Regions from separate parts of the Kitasatospora sp. NPDC057936 genome, predicted to be linked through region 3. Evidence: riboswitches for the same ligand, from Rfam matches in the RefSeq annotation. Region 3 holds a riboswitch; each other region holds the start of a gene.
What was found. Region 3 has a riboswitch for cyclic di-AMP ahead of ACFVU9_RS37460 (peptidoglycan DD-metalloendopeptidase family protein). Riboswitches for the same ligand answer to the same signal wherever they lie in the genome.
Positions count from the first base shown of each region.

Region 1: it holds a riboswitch for cyclic di-AMP, as region 3 does, so the genes downstream of both, ACFVU9_RS18935 (NlpC/P60 family protein) here and ACFVU9_RS37460 (peptidoglycan DD-metalloendopeptidase family protein) in region 3, are expected to answer to the same signal.
Region 2: it holds a riboswitch for cyclic di-AMP, as region 3 does, so the genes downstream of both, ACFVU9_RS06580 (transglycosylase family protein) here and ACFVU9_RS37460 (peptidoglycan DD-metalloendopeptidase family protein) in region 3, are expected to answer to the same signal.

Region 1 is NZ_JBHVPD010000032.1:77,780-84,233, reverse strand. It holds gene ACFVU9_RS18950 (glycosyltransferase 87 family protein) at 1-1,026, shown strand, start outside; gene ACFVU9_RS18945 (hypothetical protein) at 1,032-2,177, opposite strand; gene ACFVU9_RS18940 (NlpC/P60 family protein) at 2,216-3,262, opposite strand; gene ACFVU9_RS18935 (NlpC/P60 family protein) at 3,490-4,614, opposite strand; cyclic di-AMP (ydaO/yuaA leader) riboswitch at 4,625-4,778, opposite strand; gene ACFVU9_RS18930 (NlpC/P60 family protein) at 5,127-6,164, opposite strand; gene ACFVU9_RS18925 (NYN domain-containing protein) at 6,365-6,454, opposite strand, start outside.
Region 2 is NZ_JBHVPD010000008.1:14,137-20,590, forward strand. It holds gene ACFVU9_RS06570 (DUF397 domain-containing protein) at 483-755, opposite strand; gene ACFVU9_RS06575 (hypothetical protein) at 1,327-2,304, shown strand; cyclic di-AMP (ydaO/yuaA leader) riboswitch at 2,667-2,826, shown strand; gene ACFVU9_RS06580 (transglycosylase family protein) at 2,813-4,141, shown strand; gene ACFVU9_RS06585 (hypothetical protein) at 4,426-4,626, shown strand; gene ACFVU9_RS06590 (LacI family DNA-binding transcriptional regulator) at 4,801-5,820, opposite strand; gene ACFVU9_RS06595 (glycoside hydrolase family 13 protein) at 5,846-6,454, opposite strand, start outside.
Region 3 is NZ_JBHVPD010000103.1:2,499-8,952, reverse strand. It holds gene ACFVU9_RS37470 (APC family permease) at 1-711, opposite strand, end outside; gene ACFVU9_RS37465 (sensor histidine kinase) at 996-2,447, shown strand; gene ACFVU9_RS37460 (peptidoglycan DD-metalloendopeptidase family protein) at 2,653-3,582, opposite strand; cyclic di-AMP (ydaO/yuaA leader) riboswitch at 3,585-3,765, opposite strand; gene ACFVU9_RS37455 (DHA2 family efflux MFS transporter permease subunit) at 4,077-5,609, shown strand; gene purB (adenylosuccinate lyase) at 5,617-6,454, opposite strand, start outside.

The DNA.
Region 1 (6,454 bases), on a different contig from region 3:
CTCGTGATGGCCCTGCTGGTCCGCACCGGCCTGCGCCGGGGCCGGGCGCTGACCGGCGCCTGGCTGTGGGTGGTGGCCGTGCCGCTGCTCGGCCCGATGATCTACAACCGCTTCGACATCATCGTCACCGCGAGCGCGGTGGCCGGCCTGCTGGCGCTGATCCGCCGCCCGGCCGTCGGCGGGATGCTGCTGGGCCTCGGCGGGATCGTCAAGATCTGGCCGCTGCTCGGCCTGATCGGCACCCCCTCCGGCCGCCGCACCGGCCGTTCCTGGACGCTCGCGGCGGCCACCGCCGTCTCGCTGGGCTTCCTGCTGGCCGCCGGGATGAACGGCGCCTTCGGCTTCCTGGCGTTCCAGAAGGACCGCGGCGTCGAGGTCGAGTCGCTCGGCGCGCTGCCGCTGCACTACGCGCGGATCGCGGGCGGCTGGGACGGCCGGGTGACGATGAACTACGGCTCGGCCGAGATGCTCGGGCCCTGGGTCGGCGTCGTCGGCAAGGTCATGATGGCCGGCACCGTGCTGGGCTTCGCGTGGCTGCTGCTGTGGCGCTACACCGCCAAGCGCCGCAACGCGGCCACGATGTACGACGCGGCGCTGACCGCGCTGCTGATCTTCACCGTCACCAGCCGGGTGATCAGTCCGCAGTACCTGGTCTGGCTGATCGGCGTCGCGGCGGTCTGCCTGACGGTCCGCGGCAGCAGCCAGCGGCCGGTGGCACTGCTGATCCTGCTCGCGGCGCCGCTCACGCTGCTCGAATTCCCGCTGATGTTCACCCAGGTCCTCGCGAGCGACCCGGCGGCCATCGCCGTCCTGTCGGCGCGCAACCTGCTCCTGCTGGCGGCGACGGTCCTGTCCTGCGTCCGCCTCTGGCGCTCCACGCGGGGCACGGACCGGCTGCCGCCGACCGTCGTGCTGACGCAGCCGGAGCCCGTCCCGGCCGGCTCCTACCCGGTCCGCCCGGGCATCGCCTACGAGCAGGACCTGCTCGACGGGATCGACCGGCCCAACACCCCGGCCGGGCGTTAGCCGCCCTAGGCGTTGAGAGCGGCCACCTCGGCCACCCACAGCCGCGTGAACTCGTCCTTCCCGAGGCCCAGTTCGGCCCGGAACAGCCGGTCCATCCGCTGGTCGCGGTCCTCCCCCGCGCCGTCCGCCGCGCCCACCGCGCGGTAGAACGCGACCAGGCGGGCGGTGCCGAAGCGGGCGGCGATCAGCCGACAGGCGAGCCAGGCCTGCTCGTAGGCCTGGGCGATGCCGGTGGTGCCCGCGGCGAAGTCGCGGTCGGCGGGCAGGGCCGTGGGCACCCTTCCGGCGGCCACGTCCCGGGCCAGCTCGGGGGCGATCTGGCGGGGCGTGCGGCCGGAGTCGCGGTAGGCCGTCCAGTCGGCGACGCCCTCGGAGAGCCACAGCGGCGTCCAGGCCCGGGTGTCGGCCCGGGTCGCGACGTGGGTGGTCTCGTGGGTGACGACCACCTGGCGGCCGAAGTCGCTGAGCCGCCCGAACGCCTCGGGGTTGATCAGCACCCGGTCGGCCGGGGTGTGCGAGGGCGCGCCGGGGGCGGCCACGGTGACCGCCGCCATGCCCGTCCAGCCGGCCGGATCGGCCTCCAGCAGGCGGGCGAACTGCGGCTCGGTGGCGGGCAGTTCCAGCAGCAGTCGGCCCGCCCAGCCGGTGCCCCAGACCGCGCTCACCGCGGGGACGGCGCGGTCGCCGATCGCGACCGGCCCGGCCGGGTCCGGTCCGGCGGCGAGGCCGAGCACCAGGCACTGCGCGCCGCGCGCGGACCGTCCCGTCCCGAAGTCCCAGAGCGCCGGCGGCCCGCTCGCGGCGTCCTCGCGCTCGACCCGCCAGCCGTCGGCCCGCGTCAGCGTGAGGCGGCGGGGGTAGACGGCGGGGTACTCGTCGTAGCCGGCGACCCGGACGTCCAGGTCGGCCGTGACGGTCAGCCGGCCGGGGTCCGTGCCCGGGGAGACGACGAGGTTGCGGTAGCCGGCGGTCAGCGGCAGTCCGGTGGTGGCCGACAGCTCGCGCGCGCGTTCGTCCAGCACCGCCGCCACCTCGGTCCGCTCGTCCGCCCCGCCGAGCCCCCGGCCGGCCACCGCGGGGGCGACGGGCGGCAGCGACAGCTGGGTCAGCCCTCCGGCGGCGAGCAGCAGGGCGCCTCGCCGGGACAGCACGCAGGGCCGTATCGCGTCCGGTCCGGACGGGGTCGGGCTCAGAGCCGGACCACCCCCGCGACGGGCATCGCATTGACGCTCTCGTACCGGACCCTGGCCCCCGGGTACGGGGCGTGCACGATCACCCCGCCGCCGGCGTACATGCCGACGTGGTGCATGTCCCGGTAGAAGATCACCAGGTCTCCCGGTCGCGCTTCGGACAGGCTCACCCGCTGGCCGGCGTAGGCCTGGGCCTGCGAGGTGCGCGGCAGGCTCACTCCCGCCTGCCGCCAGCTGTAGTACATCAGACCGGAACAGTCGAACGCGCGGGGGCCGGTGGACCCGTACACGTACGGCGACCCGATCATCCGCACCGCCGCCGCGAGCGCCGCCGCCCCACGCTCGGAGGCGGGCGGGGTGGTGCCGAGGTCCAGCCGGTCGGTGCCGCGGGTGGCGCGCTGCTCGGCCTCCTGGGCGTCCTGCGCGGCCATCCGGGAGCGCTCGGCGGCGCCCAGGCTGTTGAGCAGCCGCTGGGCCTTGGCCAGCCGCTGCTGGATCTCCTGCTTGCTGTCGGCGAGCGTCCGGCGGGCCTGGTCCAGCTCGGCGAGCTTGGCGGCGGTCTCGGTGCGGCGCTGGTCGAGCCCGCGCTGACGGGTCACCAGCTCGTGCAGCGTCTCGTTCTGCCGCTCGGTCGCCTGGTCGAGGGTCCGGGCGCGGGCGAGGTAGCCCTCCGGGTCGGTGGCGAGCATCAGCTGGACGGTCTGCGCCATGCCGCCGGAGCGGTACTCGGCGCCGGCCACGGTGGCGAGGTCGCCGCGCAGCTGGTTCAGCTGGTCCTGGGCGGCGGCGATCTCGCCCTGGAGGACGGTGGTCTCGCCCTGGAGCCGCTGCTGGGCCTCCTGCGCGGCGTTGTACTTCTCCGACGCCTGTTCGGCCTCGTTGTACAGCTGCTCGACCTGCGCCTTGACGTCCTTGCGGCTGGGCGCGTCCGGGGAGCCGGGGGCGGCCTGGGCGCTGCCGCCCGTCGTGACGCCCAGGGCGGTGGTGGCGGCCGCGGTCAGCACCAGCGCACGGGCGAGCAGTTGGGAACGGCGGTGCACGGGCATGGCGGCGGCTGCTCCAATCCTGCGGACCGGTCCCGCCGCCGCACCCAAGCGGGCGGTCCTGGAGCGGGAGTCCGGTGGCAGACGTTAGCGAGTCCGGGCAACCGAGTCCAAACCCCTCCCAACCCGAATATTTGACCCTGAATCGGACATCAGTCCGAGGAAAGGAAACGCCGCAGGCCCGGACCTCCGGGGAGGAGGGCCGGGCCTGCGGGAAGCCGAGCGGGGAATCAGACCCGCACGATGGACGAGAGCGGCATGTTGGTGACCGCCTCGTAGCGGACGCTCGCACCCGGCTTGGGCGCGTGCAGCACCTGGCCGTTGCCGGCGTAGATGCCGACGTGGTGGGCGTCGTTGAAGAAGATCAGCAGGTCGCCGGGCTGGGCCTGGGAGAGGTCCGTGCCGATCCGGGTCCCGGCGCCGGCCTGCTCCTGCGAGGTACGCGGCAGCGAGACGCCGGCCTGGTCGAAGGCCCAGACCATCAGGCCCGAGCAGTCGAAGGAGTTCGGGCCGGTGGCGGCCCAGACGTACGGGCTGCCGATCTTGGTGGCGGCGTAGGACAGCGCGGCGGCACCGCGCGAGCTGCCCGCCGCCGGCGGCTTGGCGACCGGCGAGGACGACGGGGCCGAGCCGAGGTCGGTGCGGCTGCTGTCGCGGGAGGCGCGGTCGGCGGCGGCCTGCTGGGCCTTCGCGGCGTCGGCCTTGGCCTTGGCATCGGCGGCGGCCTTGTCCTCGGCCGCCTTGATGGCCTGGCGCTCCTGCTCGGACAGGGTGTTGAAGAGGTTCTGGGCGGCCGTCAGCTTCCCCTGGATCTGCTCCTTGGACGCCTTCAGCTGCTGGGTGGTCGCGTCCAGCTCGGCGAGCTTGCCCTGGGCCTCGGTGCGGTCCTGGTCCAGCTTGCGCTGCTGGTCCTGGAGCTCCTTCAGCTGACCCTTCTGGGTGCTGCCGGCCTGGTTCAGGGCGTCGGCCTGGCTGAGGAAGTTGTCCGGCTTGGACGAGAACATCAGCTGGACGGTCGGGGATATGCCCCCGTTGCGGTACTGCTCGCCGGCGATCTGGGCGAGGCCGCCCTGGAGGTCGGTCACCTGCTCCTGCTGGCGGGCCACCTGGTCCTGCAGGCCGCTGACCTGCTTCTGCAGCTCCTGCTGCTTGGCCTGGGCGGCGTTGTACTGCTCGGTCGCCACCTCGGCCTGCTCGTTGAGCTGGTCGACCTGCTCCTTGACCTGGTCCTTGGTCGGCGCGGGGTCGGCGTGGGCGCCGGACTGCGCGGAGAGGGCGACGGCTGCCGCGGCAACTCCGGTCAGGAAGGAAACTCGGGCACGGCCGGCGGGCTTGGGACGACGATGGGACGCCACGAAGGCGGACTCCTTCTTCCTACGTCCGCCTACCGGGTGAGCTGACGGGTTCGGGCCGGAAGCATGCCCTACGACGCCTCACGGCCGTTCCACCGGCCGACCTGGCGCCGATTCACCCCGGAGGAACGTGGTTCCCCGGCTCCGCTCCACAGCGCCCCCTGTCACTGGGCTCCCCTGTCGGACGGTCGCTTCGACCCGTCCCGCTGCTTCACGAACTCGGCGGGAACCACCGCCGCCACCCTGGCTGGGCGATCGACAGTGCGGTGGTCCGGGTCACGACCCTAGTAACTGAACCGTGATCGGTTCAAATCCTTGTCAGAAAAAAGGCGGAAGAATAACCAAGTTCTTTTGTGAAGATGACAGAAGGTGATCGCAGCAGCACGCAAGGCTGATCACTTGTCACGCGAACGCGGCGAAACGCAGGGAAACGCGCTCAAGCGAACGCGCCACCCCTGCTCGGGAGGTGGCGCGGATCACAGGGCCGTCGCGCCGGCCCGCGGCGTGTCGGGGGGTCAGACCCGGCGGATGGTGTTGATCGGCATCGCGTCGGCCTTCATCACCTTGACGACGTCGCCGGTGTGCGGCGCGTGCACCACCATGCCGTTGCCGATGTACATCGCGACGTGGTGCATGTCGGGACCGTAGATCACCAGGTCGCCGGGCTGCGCCTGGTCCAGCGAGGGCACCCGGGTGCCGTAGTGGCCCTGCTCCTGCGAGGTGCGCGGCAGCGAGACGCCGGCCTGGCCGTACGACCAGAGCATCAGGCCCGAGCAGTCGAAGGTGCTGGAGCCGACGGCACCCCACACGTACGGCGAGCCCTGCTTGCTCATCGCCTTGGCCACGGCCACGGCCGCGTAGCCGCTGGCCGGCGGCAGGCTGCTCAGGTCGACCCGGTCGGTGCCGCGCGAGGCGCGGTCGTCCTGGGCCTGCTGGGCCTTCAGCGCGGCGCGCTCGGAGGCGCTGAGCGAGTTGAGGAGGTCCTGGGCCTGCTTGAGCTTGGCGTTGACGTCCGCCTTGGACTGGTTCAGGTCCTTGGTGGTGGAGTCCAGGGAGGCCAGCACCGCGGCGGCCTCGGCCTTCTCCTGGTCCAGGCGGCGCTGCTGGTCCAGCAGGCCCTTGAGCGCGTCGGTCTCGGTGGCGGTGGCCTGCTGCACGCTGGAGGCCTTGGCCAGGTAGTTGTTCGGGTCGGAGGAGAGCATCAGCTGGACGGACGGGTCGATGCCGCCGGTGCGGTACTGCTCGCCCGCCACGCCGGCGAGGCCGGTCTGAAGCTGGGTCATCTGCTCCTGGCCGCGGGCCACCTGGTCCTGGAGCTGGTCGGCCTGCTTGCGCAGCTGGTCGGCCCGCTCCTTGGCGCCGTTGTACTTCTCGGCGGCCTGCTCCTGCTCCTGCTGCAGCTCGTCGATCTGCGCCTTGACATCCGTCTTGTTCGGCTGCGGCGCGGCGTGCGCGGCCACCTGGGCGGAGAGCGCGACCGCGGTCGCAGCAGCAGCGGTGAGCACGGAGACCCGCGCGCGGCTCGGCTGCTTGGGACGGCGGTGGGAGGCCAAGGGACCTGCTCCTTCTTCCATGGACTCACCGGTTCGGGTGAGAAATCCGGAAAATAGGTTTGACGCCAGACCCTAGTGAACATCCAGGCATTGCGCCACTCCCCCAAAGGCGTGAACTCCGAGCCCCCACGCCGCTTCACCGAATCCGCACATCACCGCAAACCGGACGCTGAGCGGCCGTCATCCCCATCGGCACGGAATCAGGGCCGCGCCAGCCGGTTCAGCAGCAGAACCGAGGCGACCGGGCGCGCGCCGGCCTTCCGCACGCCCTCCGCGACCTCCCGGTCGGC
Region 2 (6,454 bases), on a different contig from region 3:
ACCCCCGCAGCGCGGGCACGCGTCCCCGGATCGATGGACACCCCGGGAGGACCGAAACCCCGGGAAGAAGCGGTAGTTCGCCCTCGCCGGGCTCGCGCCGGAGACCCACCGGCCCCCCGCAGCGCACCCGCGACGACCAGTGCGCCCCCGACGGCCGACGGGCCGCCAGTGCGCGGGACAGCAGTGCACCGGACAGCAGTGCACGGGGCAGCGTTACGCGGGACAGCAGCGCACCGGACGGTGGAGAAGCCCGCGAAGAGGCACACCACCGAGCATGTGACCGAGCGCGTGACGAACCGCGCGGACGACCGCGGGGCCGAGCCCGCGGAGAAGACAAAGGCCGCCGTGGTGTCAGCACCCACGACGGCCCCCCGATGGCTCCTGGTGCGGAGCCGTGGCCGGACCGACGGACGTCCGGTGAAGCGGCCGGACGGCCCGGTGAACGGCCGGATGGCCCGGTGAACGGCCGGATGGACGTCCGGTCAGGCGGACAGGTGGTCGAACTCCCCGTCCTTGGCCCCCAACAGCATCGCGGCGATCTCGGCCCGCGTGTAGATGAGCGCCGGACCGTCCGGGAAGCGCGAGTTGCGCATCGCCACGTCGCCCCCCGGCAGCGCGGCGAACTCGACGCAGTTGCCCTGGGAGTTGCTGTGCAGGCTCTTCTGCCAGACCACTCCCTCCAGCTCGGTGGCGGCCATCCCGTTGTAGGGACCGTACGAGCCGCCCAGTTCCTGCGATTCGTGCGAGTCGTGCATAGAAGTCTCCCGAAGAGCCCCGGAGTTGCGGTCCAGCGCGGCGCCCCCGGCACCCGCCGAACGAACGGGCCGGCCCCGTACCAGCCCGGCACAACGCCTCACTTGACGCGATGATAGCCCTTGTGCACGTGCATCAGCACGAGACGGTGCAGGTGCACGAGGCCTTTCACCGGCCGACCTGAACTCTTCACGGACCCTTCTCCTGACGGTACGTAAACGGACATAGCCGACCGAACCGGCCCGCTTCCGATAACCGGCCGTGAGCGGCTCCCCGCTAAATGTTGATCTTCGAAAGCCGGGAGTCGCGCACTCGTGACCCTCCGTCAGACCGCCCGTCGACTGTGAGACATCTCACGCGCCACGGGTGCAACGTGACGCCCCACCGGACACGTCTCCAGGAGATACCGGCGGACGCGCGGGGGTTGGGCCAGGTATGTCCGGAATATGACCTAATGACCGCTCATCGACCCGCGCACGCGAGAGCTCCGCGCGCCGCGCACACCACGCTCGCGCGAAACCGGCACGGCAGCCGACTGCAGCCCTGACGGGCCGATGTCCTACGATCTCCGCCATGAGCACCGCAGCCATCCCGGGCGCGCCACTGCCCGTTCGCACTCCAGGCTCCCGTGCGCGGGGGCGCCACCGTCGCCCCGAGCGCCCCGAGATCCCGTCCGGCTCCCCGGCCCTGGTGCTCGCCGTGCCCGCGACCGCCGGGCCCGAGTCCCGCTCGGTCGTCGAGGAGCTGCTCTCGATCGTCCGCAGCGAGCAGAACGGCGTCCAGACCGCGGTGGGCTACCTCCCCGGCGACGGCACCGAGGGCGCGGACGGCACCGAGCGCAGCATCGGCGAGCTGCTGGCGGCCGCCGCCGAGGCCGGCGTCCCGGCACCGATCCTGGTACCCCTGGTGCCCGGCCCGCACGACTTCCTGCCCGAACTCCACGCACTCGCCGCCGAGTACGGCGCGCACGTCACCGACGTGCTGGGCCCGCACCCGCTGCTGGCCGAGGCCGTCCACGTCCGCCTGTCCGAGGCCGGGCTGGCCCGCGCCGACCGCGCCCGCCTGTTCGCCATCGCGACCGCCGCGGACGGCGTCGTGCTGACCACCGTCGGCGGCGAGGACGCCGCGGCCGCCGCCGGCATCACCGGCGTGCTGCTGGCCGCCCGCCTGGCCGTCCCGGTCGTCCCCGCCGCGCTCGACGTGCCCGGCTCGGTCGCCGCCGCCGTCGCGCACCTCAAGGAGACCGGCTCGCAGCGCCCCGCGCTGGCCCCGCTGGTGATCGGCCCGGAGGCGGACTCCGAGCTGCTCGCCACGGCCGCCGAGGAGACCGGCTGCCCGTCCGCCGCGCCGCTCGGCGCCTACCAGACGGTCGGCCAGCTCATCGCCTCGCTGTACCTGGCCGCGCTGCCGGCGCCGTCCGCGGAGGCCCTGGCCGCCGCGCAGGCCCAGGCCGAGGCCGAGGCGGCGGAGGCCGCCTCCGAGGGCTCCCGCGCGGCCCACGCGGCCGGCGGGACGGCCTCCGGGGCGACCGGGGAGGCCGCCGGCGAGTAACCGCCGACAACGCGTACGGAAGGGCTCGGAGCGACCACGCTCCGGGCCCTTTCGGCTTGCGGCGTAAGGGAATTAAGAGCCGAATGCGCGAGATGTCCGTTCTGTGATTGTTTGCGATCGGATGACCGTCCGTCATGCGATTCCTGAGAACCTGCCAGTTGTGCACATCCGCAGGTTTATTGCGAGAAAACGATCATTTTCGATCTTGGAGAAGGAAAGTTTTGGTGGCTTTCCATAATCCGTGATGCGCATCACAGGTATTTGCAGTTCGTACTTAAGTCTGCTTAACGTGCTCCCCGTTCGTGACCACACGGACCCAGCACATCCGCAACGCCGAGTCCTGCCGTCGGGTGCGCTGGAAGCGCGAAAACGCACCACGGCAGGAGCGGGGGACCCACAGGTAAGTCGCCCCGGACCGATCCACGGAACGGTCCTGGGCTAGGGGTGAAGCCGCGCCACAGCGCGGCCGGGCAACTCCGGCCCGAATCCGACAGCTCACCTCGCAGGCGTGGGAGAGGACCGCGTCTTCATGCTGCCCACCAACGGCACTCGCCTGTCCAGCCGCACCCGCCGCGTGATCGCCGCCCTCGGCGTCGCCGGCGTCGGCCTCACCATCCCCTGCCTCACCTCCGGCACCGCCTCCGCCGCCTCCGTCGCCACCTGGGACAAGGTCGCCCAGTGCGAGAGCAGCGGCGACTGGAGCATCAACACCGGCAACGGCTTCTACGGCGGCCTGCAGTTCACCTCCAGCACCTGGGCCGCCTTCGGCGGCACCTCGTACGCCCCGCAGGCCAACCAGGCCACCAAGGACCAGCAGATCGCCGTCGCCGAGAAGGTCCTCGCCTCGCAGGGCCCCGGCGCCTGGCCCGTGTGCTCCGTCCAGGCCGGCCTGACCGCGGGCGGCGCCCCGGCCGCCGTCGACACCTCCGCCGCCGCGAGCACCGCGAAGGCCGCCCCGGCCGCCCCGGCCGCCCCGGCCGTCAAGCCGGCCCCGAAGCCCGCCGCCAAGCCCGCCGCCCCGGCGCAGGACCAGGCGCAGGCCCCGGCCGCCGCCGACTCCGCCAAGGGCACCTGGGCGCAGAAGCGCCAGGACTGGACCCAGGGCGGCACCACCCAGGCCGGTGCCTCGGACTACACCGTCGTGGCCGGCGACTGGCTGTCCACGATCGCCGACAAGCACAACGTCAAGGGCGGCTGGCAGCGCCTGTACGAGCTGAACCGCGGCACCCTGACCGACGGTCCGGACACCATCTACCCGGGCCAGCACCTGTCCTTCGGCGACTCCGCCCAGGCTCCGGCCGGCCAGTCCGGTGACTTCAACTGGTTCGACCGCTCGCAGAAGCCGGGCCAGTCCTCCGCCGGGAACGCCGTGAACGCCCAGCCGGCCGCCGAGGCCCAGACCCCGGCCGCCAAGCCGTCCTCGAAGCCCGCCGCCAAGCCCTCCGCCCAGGCGCAGACCCCGGCCCCGGCCGTCACCGGCTCGATGGCCGCCGCGGTCAGCTTCGCCAAGGCGCAGGTCGGCCAGGCGTACGTCTACGGTGGCACCGGCAACGGCGGCTGGGACTGCTCGGGCCTGACCCAGGCCGCGCTGCGCGCCGCGGGCATCTCCATCCCGCGCGTCGCCAACGACCAGGCCGCCGCGAGCACCCACGTCTCGCTGGACAGCCTGCAGCCGGGCGACCTGCTGTTCTGGTCCAACAACGGCCAGGACTCCGGCGTCTACCACGTCGCCATCTACATCGGCGGCGGCCAGTACGTCGAGGCCGCCAACCCGAGCTCGGGCGTCCGCCTGCAGACCATCGCCAACTGGGCGCCGGACTTCGCCGGCCGCGTCTGAGGATCCTTCCGGAACCGTCCCGCCGGGGACGGGTGACGGATCGCGGATGACAGCGAACAGATGACAGATAACAGATTTCATCATCTGTTATCTGTCATCTGTCACCCGCCCACCGCCCCGGGGAGAGACTGGTCGCTCTCCCCGGGGCTTCGGCGTACCCGCCTCCGAAGTCCGTGCCGCCTCCCCCCGGCGCGCACCCGCGGCTCCGCGCATCGGAGCATTCGCGTGGTCAAACCCCGGCCCAGCGGGCATGCTGCTGCTCTGCACCCGAGGAGGAGTCACCCATGGCCCAGGTCACCGTCACGCTCGACGCGAACCTCGCGATCGACGCGATGATGCTCTCCGGCACCAAGAGTCCCCAGGACGCCGTCGAACTGATCCTGCGCGACTACCTGGCCCGCGGTCGCCGCACCGAGACCCGCACCGGCGACGCCGCCGACGGCCACCGCGTCACCGCCGACCGCCCGACCGTCCAGGAGGGCTGACCCCGGCCCGGCACGGCACTCGCGGCACAGCCCAGCACGGCGCAGCACAAGCCCAGCACAGCACAGCACAGCCCGGCACAGCACAGCACAAGCCCAGCACAGCCCGGCACGGCACGCCGAAGGGCCCCGGAGAGCAACCGCCCTCCGGGGCCCTTCACACGGCCGTCACCGGCCTCAGCGCGCGCAGGCCCCCGTGGAGCCGCGCATGACCAACTCCGGCTGGAACATGAACTCCCCGCGCTGGGCGGCGTTCCCGCCCACCTCCTCCAGCAGCGCGTCCACCGCCGCCGTCGCCATCGCCTCGACCGGCTGGCGGATCGTCGTCAGCGGCGGCTCGGTGAAGGCGATCAGCGGCGAGTCGTCGAAGCCGACCACCGACACGTCCTGCGGCACCGACAGCCCCCGCTGCCGCACCGCCCGGATCGCCCCGAGCGCCATCATGTCGCTGCCGCACACGATCGCCGTGCACCCCTTGTCCAGCAGCGCGCCCGCCGCCGCGTGCCCGCCCTCGACGCTGAACAGCGTGTGGTGGACCAGCTCCTCGGCCTCCTCCTGCGTCCGCCCGAGGACGGTGCGCATCGCGGCCGTGAAGCCCTCGATCTTGCGCAGCACCGGCACGTACCGCCTCTGGCCGACCGCCAGCCCGATCCGCTCGTGCCCCAGCTCGGCGAGGTGCTGGACGGCCATCCACATGGCGGCCCGGTCGTCCGGCGAGATGAACGGCGCGTCGATCCGCTCGCTGAAACCGTTGATCAGGACGAACGGCACCCCGCGCCCGGCCAGCCGGGCGTAGCGGTCGTGGTCGGCGGTGGAGTCGGCGTGCAGACCGGAGACGAAGACGATGCCCGCCACCCCCCGGTCCACCAGCATCTCGACCAGTTCGTCCTCGGTGGACCCGCCGGGCGTCTGGGTGCACAGCACCGGCGTGAAGCCGTGCCGGCTGAGCACCTGCTCGATGACCTGCGCGAGCGCGGGGAAGATCGGGTTGCTGAGCTCCGGCGTGATCAGCCCGATCAGCCCGGCGCTGCGCTGGCGCAGGCGGGTCGGCCGCTCGTACCCGAGCACGTCGAGGGCCGCCAGCACGGTCTGCCGGGTGGCGGCGGAGACGTTCGCCTTGCCGTTGAGTACGCGGGAGACGGTGGCTTCGCTGACCCCCGCCTGCGCCGCGATGTCTGAAAGTCGCGCCGTAGTCACGGTCCCAGAGCCTATTGCAACCACGTCAGACCGCCCACCAGCCGGTGCTGTCCGGTGCGAGCACCGTCTCGCCGCCGTCCACGACCAGTTCCGCCGAGGCGAGCAGCAGCGTGCCCGGGGCGGGTATGCGCACCGGCTCGCCGCTCGCGTTGACCGTGCAGACGAAGGAGCCGCGGCGGAAGGCGAGCGTGCCCTGCGGGGCGTCCAGCCACTCGACCCCGGTGCCCGCGCCCAGGTCGGGCTGCGCCCGGCGGACGGCGAGCGCGCTGCGGTAGAGCTCCAGGGTGGAGGTCGGGTCGCCGGTCTGCGCCTCGACGCTGAGTTCGGCCCACTGGGCCGGCTGCGGCAGCCAGGACGGCCCGCCGGCGACCGGTCCGAAGCCGTACGGCGCCTCGGTGCCGGACCACGGGATCGGCACGCGGCAGCCGTCGCGGTAGCCGTCCTGTCCGGCCTGGCGGAAGAAGGACGGGTCCTGGCGGACCTCGTCGGGCAGGTCGGTGACGTCCGGCAGGCCGAGCTCCTCGCCCTGGTAGACGTAGGCGGAGCCGGGCAGCGCGAGCATCAGCAGGGTGGCGGCGCGGGCCCGGCGCAGGCCGAGCGCGCGGTCGCCGGGGGTGCGGATCTGGGTGCCGAG
Region 3 (6,454 bases):
GTACATCGCCGTCGACTCGAACCCCACCCACGACGTGAACGCGAAGAACAGCCCGAGCCCGGCCGCCGCGGCGCCCGAACCCCCCACCCCCTTCAGCGCGTTCAGCGGATTCACCGCCTCGCCGACGATCCCGTCCGGCCCGCCGCCAGCCGCCAGCACCGCGAGCGACACCGCCCCCAGCACCCCGACCTCCAGCACCAGCGCCACCCCGAGCACCCGCGCGGTCAGGTGCAGGTCGAACCAGGCCATCACCCCGATCACCAGCAGCCCGGCCGCCGCGTACCACCCCCACCCGAGGTCCACGCCCAGCTGCGCCCGCACCAGCCCACGCAGCGCGTACGCGAAGAAACCGACGACGGAGGCCTCGAAGGCGACGTACGCGAGCAGCGCGAGCAGCCCGGCCGCCATCCCCACCACGCGTCCGAGCCCGTGCGAGACGTACCCGTAGAACGCGCCGGCCGCGGTGATGTGCCGGGCCATCGCCACGTACCCGACCGAGAACACGGTGAGCACGAGCGTCGCCACCACGTACGCGGCGGGCGCGTCGGCCCCGTTGCCCTGCCCGACGACGATGGGCAGGTTCCCGGTCATCGCGGTGATCGGAGCGGCGGTGGCGACCGCCATGAACACCACCCCCACGAGCCCCACCGACCCCGGCTTCAGCCGGTCGACCCCACGCTCCACCGCCCGCCCGCCGCTCTGGACCGCCATCCGCCCGCCTCCGACCACCGCACCCGACCACCGCACCCGACCGGCGCCATCGCAGCACGCCGAAGGCCCGCACGCCGAACAAATCGTCAACGAACGACCATTCCGGCCACTCCACCGGACGCAGTCTTGATCTCCACGTCAGCCGGCTCTCATCGCCGTCTCACGGTCGCGGTGGATCGTGGCCCGACGATGGACGAACACCCGGGGGAATGGGAGCCATGACGGCAGAGGACAAGGAAAGACCGGGTAGGGAGAGACCGGGCACGGCCCACTGGTTCGGCCGGATGACGCTCCGCGGCCGGCTCGCACTCTTCACCGCGGCCGCGGTCTCGCTGGCGGTCGTGGCCTGCGCGGTGGCCGGCTGGTTCGTCGCGCGCGACGAGATGGTCAACCAGGTCGACCAGACGCTGTCGCACGCGTGGATGCCGGGCGACCGGCCGCCGAGCGGCGCGCAGATCAAGGCGCTGAACGACTGGTGCAACGGCGCGGCCGGGCAGCCCTGGATGCCCAGGGGGGACACCGTCCCCACGGTGATCGTCGCCGACGGCACCTCCTGTCCGCAGAAGGACCCCCGCGCCGTGGTCGCCACCCCGGACGACCTGCCCGTCGCGCAGAGCGGGAGCAGCGGCCCGCACGCCGCCTCGCTGTTCCGCGACGGCCGCACCGTGGACGGCACCCCGGTGCGGGTCTACGTGGTCAGCTTCGGCCCGGTGATGTTCGACAACGCCGCCTCCACCGCCGCCGTGGCGCTCGCCCAGCCGCTCGAACCGGTGCAGGACGCGCTCACCGAGCTCGCCCTGATCACCGCCGGCGCCGCGGCCGTCGTCATCGCGCTCGCCGCCGCGGGCGCCCTGTGGATCGCCCGCACCGCCCTGCGCCCGGTCGACCGCCTCACCCGCGCGGCCCAGCACATCGCCCGCACCCAGGAGCCGGGCGTGACGATCGAGGTCTCCGGCCACGACGAGATCGCCCGCTTCGGCGAGGCCTTCAACGCGATGAGCACCGCCCTCGCCGGTTCGCTGGACAGCCAGACCCGGCTGATCGCCGACGCCGGCCACGAACTGCGCACCCCGCTGGCCTCCATGCGCACCAACGTCGACCTGCTCATCCGCAGCCAGGAGTCCGGCCGCCCGCTGCCCGAGGCGACGCTCACCCGGATCCTCGGCAACATGAAGGCGCAGATGACGGAACTCTCCACCCTCATCGGCGACCTGCTCGAACTGTCCCGCCCCGCCGACGCCCGCGGCGCGAAGCCACTGCCCGTCGTCGCCCTGCACGACATCGCCGCCCGGGCCGTCGAACGGGCCGAACTGCGCGGCCCCGGCCTGGTGTTCGGCGCCGACCTGACGCCCTGGTACGTACGCGCCGATCCGCACGCGCTGGAGCGCGCGGTGATCAACCTGCTGGACAACGCGGTGAAGTTCAGCCCGCCCGGCGGCCGGATCGGCGTCTCGCTGGCGGACGGCGAACTCGCCGTCCGCGACGAGGGCCCCGGCATCGCCGCCGAGGACCTCCCGCACGTCTTCGACCGCTTCTGGCGCTCCCCGTCCGCCCGCCAACTGCCGGGATCCGGCCTGGGGCTGGCGATCGTCGCCCGCACGGTCCGCGCGGCCGGCGGCGAGGTCGCGCTCGCACCGGCCGGCCCGGACGGCGGCACCGTCGCGACCGTCCGGCTGCCGGGCGCGGCCACACCGCCGCCGGAGACGCCCCCGCCGGCCGGCGCCGGCCGGAGCTGAGGCCCGCGACGAGAACGGGGGGCGGGAAAACAGCGACCGGCCCGGCCCACGAGGAGTCCTCGTGGGCCGGGCCGGTCTGGGCGTGTCCCGCGCCCATGTCCGCCGGTGCGGCGATCACCCGGTCGAGCGGTCACCCGACATGACCATCCCGGACGATCGTTTCGCCCCGCACCTACGGTGGTCCGTCATCCCCGAAGGGGGGAGCTCAGAGCGCGACGCCGTGCGCCCGGAGGTAGGCGACCGGGTCGATGTCCGAGCCGTACTCCGGCCCGGTGCGGATCTCGAAGTGCAGGTGCGGGCCGGTCACGTTGCCGGTGGCACCGGACAGGCCGAGCTGCTGGCCGACGGTCACGGACTGGCCGACCGTCACGCCGATCGAGGACAGGTGCGCGTACTGCGCGTACTTGCCGTCGGCGAGCTGGATCTCGACCTCGTTGCCGTAGGCACCACCGTTGTCGGCCTTCACCACGACGCCGTTGGCGACGGCGCGCACCGGGGTGCCGGTGGAGGCGACGAAGTCCTGGCCGGTGTGGTGGCCGGAGGCCCACATCGCGCCGGCGACGCCGTAGGCCTCGCCGAGCACCGGGTTGGCGAGCGGGGCGACGTAGCCGGAGGCGGCGGCGACCGGAGCGGCGGCCGGAGCCTGCGCGGGCTGGGCCACGGTGGCCTGGACCTGCACCTGGGCACCCGGGGTGGTGGCCTCGGTCTGGACCTGCACCTGCGGCTTGGCGGCCGGGGCGGCGGGCTTCTGAGCGGGAGCGGCCGGGGCGGCCGGGGCGGCCTGGGCCGCGATCGCGAGCGACTGACCCGGGAAGATCAGGTTCGGGTTGGCGCCGACCACGGAACGGTTGTGCGCGTACAGCGCCTGCCAACCGCCCTCGACGTGCTTGGCGTCGGCGATCTTCGAGAGGGTGTCACCGCTGACGACCCGGTAGGAGGCGTCGCCCTGGGCGGCGGCCGGAGCGGCCGGGGCCGAGGCGGCGGCGACCGGAGCGGCGGGGGCGCCGGGGGCGGTGTGGGCCTGGGCGCTCATCGCGGTGACGAGCGGGAGGGCGAAGGAGACACCGGTGACGGCGGTCGCGATGCCGATGCGGGCGGCGCGGGGCAGGGTGATACGACGAGCCTGAGCAGGCATGGAAGTTTCCTCTCCGACGCCTGCGAGGTGAGCTGTCGGGTTCGGGCTGGAGTTGCCCGGCCGCATGCGCGGCTTCACCCCGAGCCGGCCCTGGAACTTCCGCGCAAACAGCGCGAATTCCGGTCCGGCGACTTACCTGTGGGTCCCCCGCTCCTGCCGTACAGAGTTCAGTGCGAGCCACCGGGCAGCGGCAGGACTCGGCGTTCCACCCGGTGGATCCGTCCGGGCTGGCCGGTCGGTCGCTGAACTAAAACTCATCCGTCCGGGTGAAGCAATGTCGATCTCTTGAACCCGCAACAACCCCACCCGCGACGATGACGCTCCGAATGATCCGGAATACGGTGCGTGCACAATCCATTCACTGCCCGCAGCGGATCAACGACCCTCCGCCGACGAGCCGACCCCTCCGTGACCACGCGATCACCCACCGCACCCCCCGGACGCACCACCGGTGACCCTTGTCACGTGCACCCCGCCGGGCGGAGGATCGGGCCGTGGCCACAACCAACGCCGGCTCCTTGCGCCTGGGCACCGCGCAGGGACGCTGGGTCCTCCTGGCAACAGTGCTCGGCTCCAGCATGGCGATGCTCGACGGCACCGTGGTGAACGTCGCCCTGCCCCGCATCGGCACCGACCTCGGCGCCACCCTCGCGTCCCTGCAGTGGACGCTGAACGCCTATCTGCTGACGCTCGCCGGGCTCATCCTGCTCGGCGGCGCGCTCGGCGACCGCTACGGCCGGCGCCGGGTCTTCCTGCTCGGCGTGGTCTGGTTCGCCGTCGCCTCCGCGGCCTGCGCCGCCGCGCCGAACATCCAGGTGCTGATCGCCGCACGCGCCGTCCAGGGCATCGGCGGGGCGCTGCTGACGCCCGGTTCGCTCGCCATGCTCCAGGCGGTCTTCCACCCGGACGACCGCTCGGCCGCGGTCGGCCTGTGGTCCGGCCTCGGCGGCGTGTCGGCGGCCGTCGGCCCGTTCGTCGGCGGCTGGCTCGTGGACGGCCCCGGCTGGCGCTGGATCTTCCTGCTCAACCTGCCGCTCGCCGCCGCCGTGATCGCGGTCGCCACCCGCTACGTCCCCGAGAGCCGGGACGAGAGCGCCACCGGCCGCTTCGACGTGCTCGGCTCGGTGCTCGCCGCCCTCGCGCTCGGCACCTTCACCTACGCGCTGACGGCGGGCGGCGAGGGCCTGTCCCCCGTTGTCTGGGTCACCGGCGTGCTCGGGCTCGTGCTCGGCGCGGCCTTCATCGTCGTCGAACGCCGCGCCCCCGAACCGATGCTGCCGCTCGGGCTGTTCTCCTCGCGGCTGTTCACCGCCGTGAACCTCGTCACCCTCTGCGTGTACGCGGCGTTCAGCGGCGTCTTCTTCCTCCTGGTCGTCCAGCTGCAGATCGTCGCCCGCTTCTCGCCGCTGGTGTCCGGCCTGGCCCTGGTGCCGATCACCGTGCTGATGCTCGCGCTGTCCTCGCGCGCCGCGCGGCTCGGCAAGCGGATCGGCCCGAGGATCCCGCTGACCGTCGGCCCGCTGCTGTGCGCCGCCGGGGTGCTGCTGATGCTGCGCGCCGGCGCCGGCTCCTCCTACTGGGCGGACGTCCTGCCCGCCGTCACGGTGATGGGCTGCGGCATGACGCTGCTGGTCGCTCCGCTGACGGCGACCGTCCTCGCGGCCGTCGAGGTGCGGCACGCGGGCATCGCGAGCGGGGTCAACAACGCCGCCGCCCGCGCGGCCGGCCTGCTCGCGGTCGCGGCCCTCCCGGCCCTGGCCGGCCTGAGCGGCGACGCGTACCGGGTGCCGGCCGCGGTCGACAACGCCTTCCACACCGCGATGCTGATCTGCGCCGGGCTCCTGACGGCCGGCGCGATCACCGCGTTCGCGACCATCCGCGGCAACGTGCTGGCCCCCGAGGACCACCCGGTCGCGGAGCCGGACACCGAGTGGTGCTGCGGCACGACCCCGCCCCTCGACCCCGGCCACGTCCACACGCACGAGGGCCCCGCCACCGGTCCGGCAGCAGGGCCCTCAAAAACCTGACGCTGCGTCAGAGAATGTCACCGGGGGCATACTTGGCCGCCTCCGGGTAGGCCGCGGCGACGGCCTCGACCAGACGGACGACCTCGGCGACCTGCGCACCGGCCGCGCCGGTGAACGAGAGCCGGTCGGCCAGCAGCGCGTCCAGCGCGGCGCGGTCCAGCGGGATCCGCTCGTCGGCGGCCAGGCGGTCCAGCAGCTCGTTCTCGCGGGCGCCGGCGCGCATCGCGAGCGCGGAGGCGACGGCGTGCTCCTTGATGACCTCGTGCCCGGTCTCCCGGCCGACGCCCGCGCGCACCGCGCCCATCAGCACCTTGGTGGTGGCGAGGAACGGCAGGTAGCGGTCCAGCTCGGCCTCGACGACGGCCGGGAAGGCGCCGAACTCGTCGAGGACGGTCAGGAAGGTCTCCAGCAGACCGTCGAAGGCGAAGAACGCGTCCGGCAGCGCGACCCGGCGCACCACCGAGCAGGAGACGTCGCCCTCGTTCCACTGGTCGCCGGCCAGCTCGCCGGTCATCGACGCGTAGCCGCGCAGGATGACGGCCAGGCCGTTGACGCGCTCGCACGAGCGGGTGTTCATCTTGTGCGGCATCGCGGAGGAGCCGACCTGGCCCTCCTTGAAGCCCTCGGTGACGAGCTCGTGGCCGGCCATCAGGCGGATGGTCTTGGCCAGGCTGGACGGCGCGGCGGCGAGCTGGACGAGGGCGGTGAGCACCTCGAAGTCCAGCGAGCGCGGGTAGACCTGGCCGACGCTGGTGAGCACGTTCTCGAAGCCGAGGTGCCCGGCGACCCGGCGCTCCAGCTCGGCCAGCTTCTCGGTGTCGCCACCCAGCAGGTCCAGCATGTCC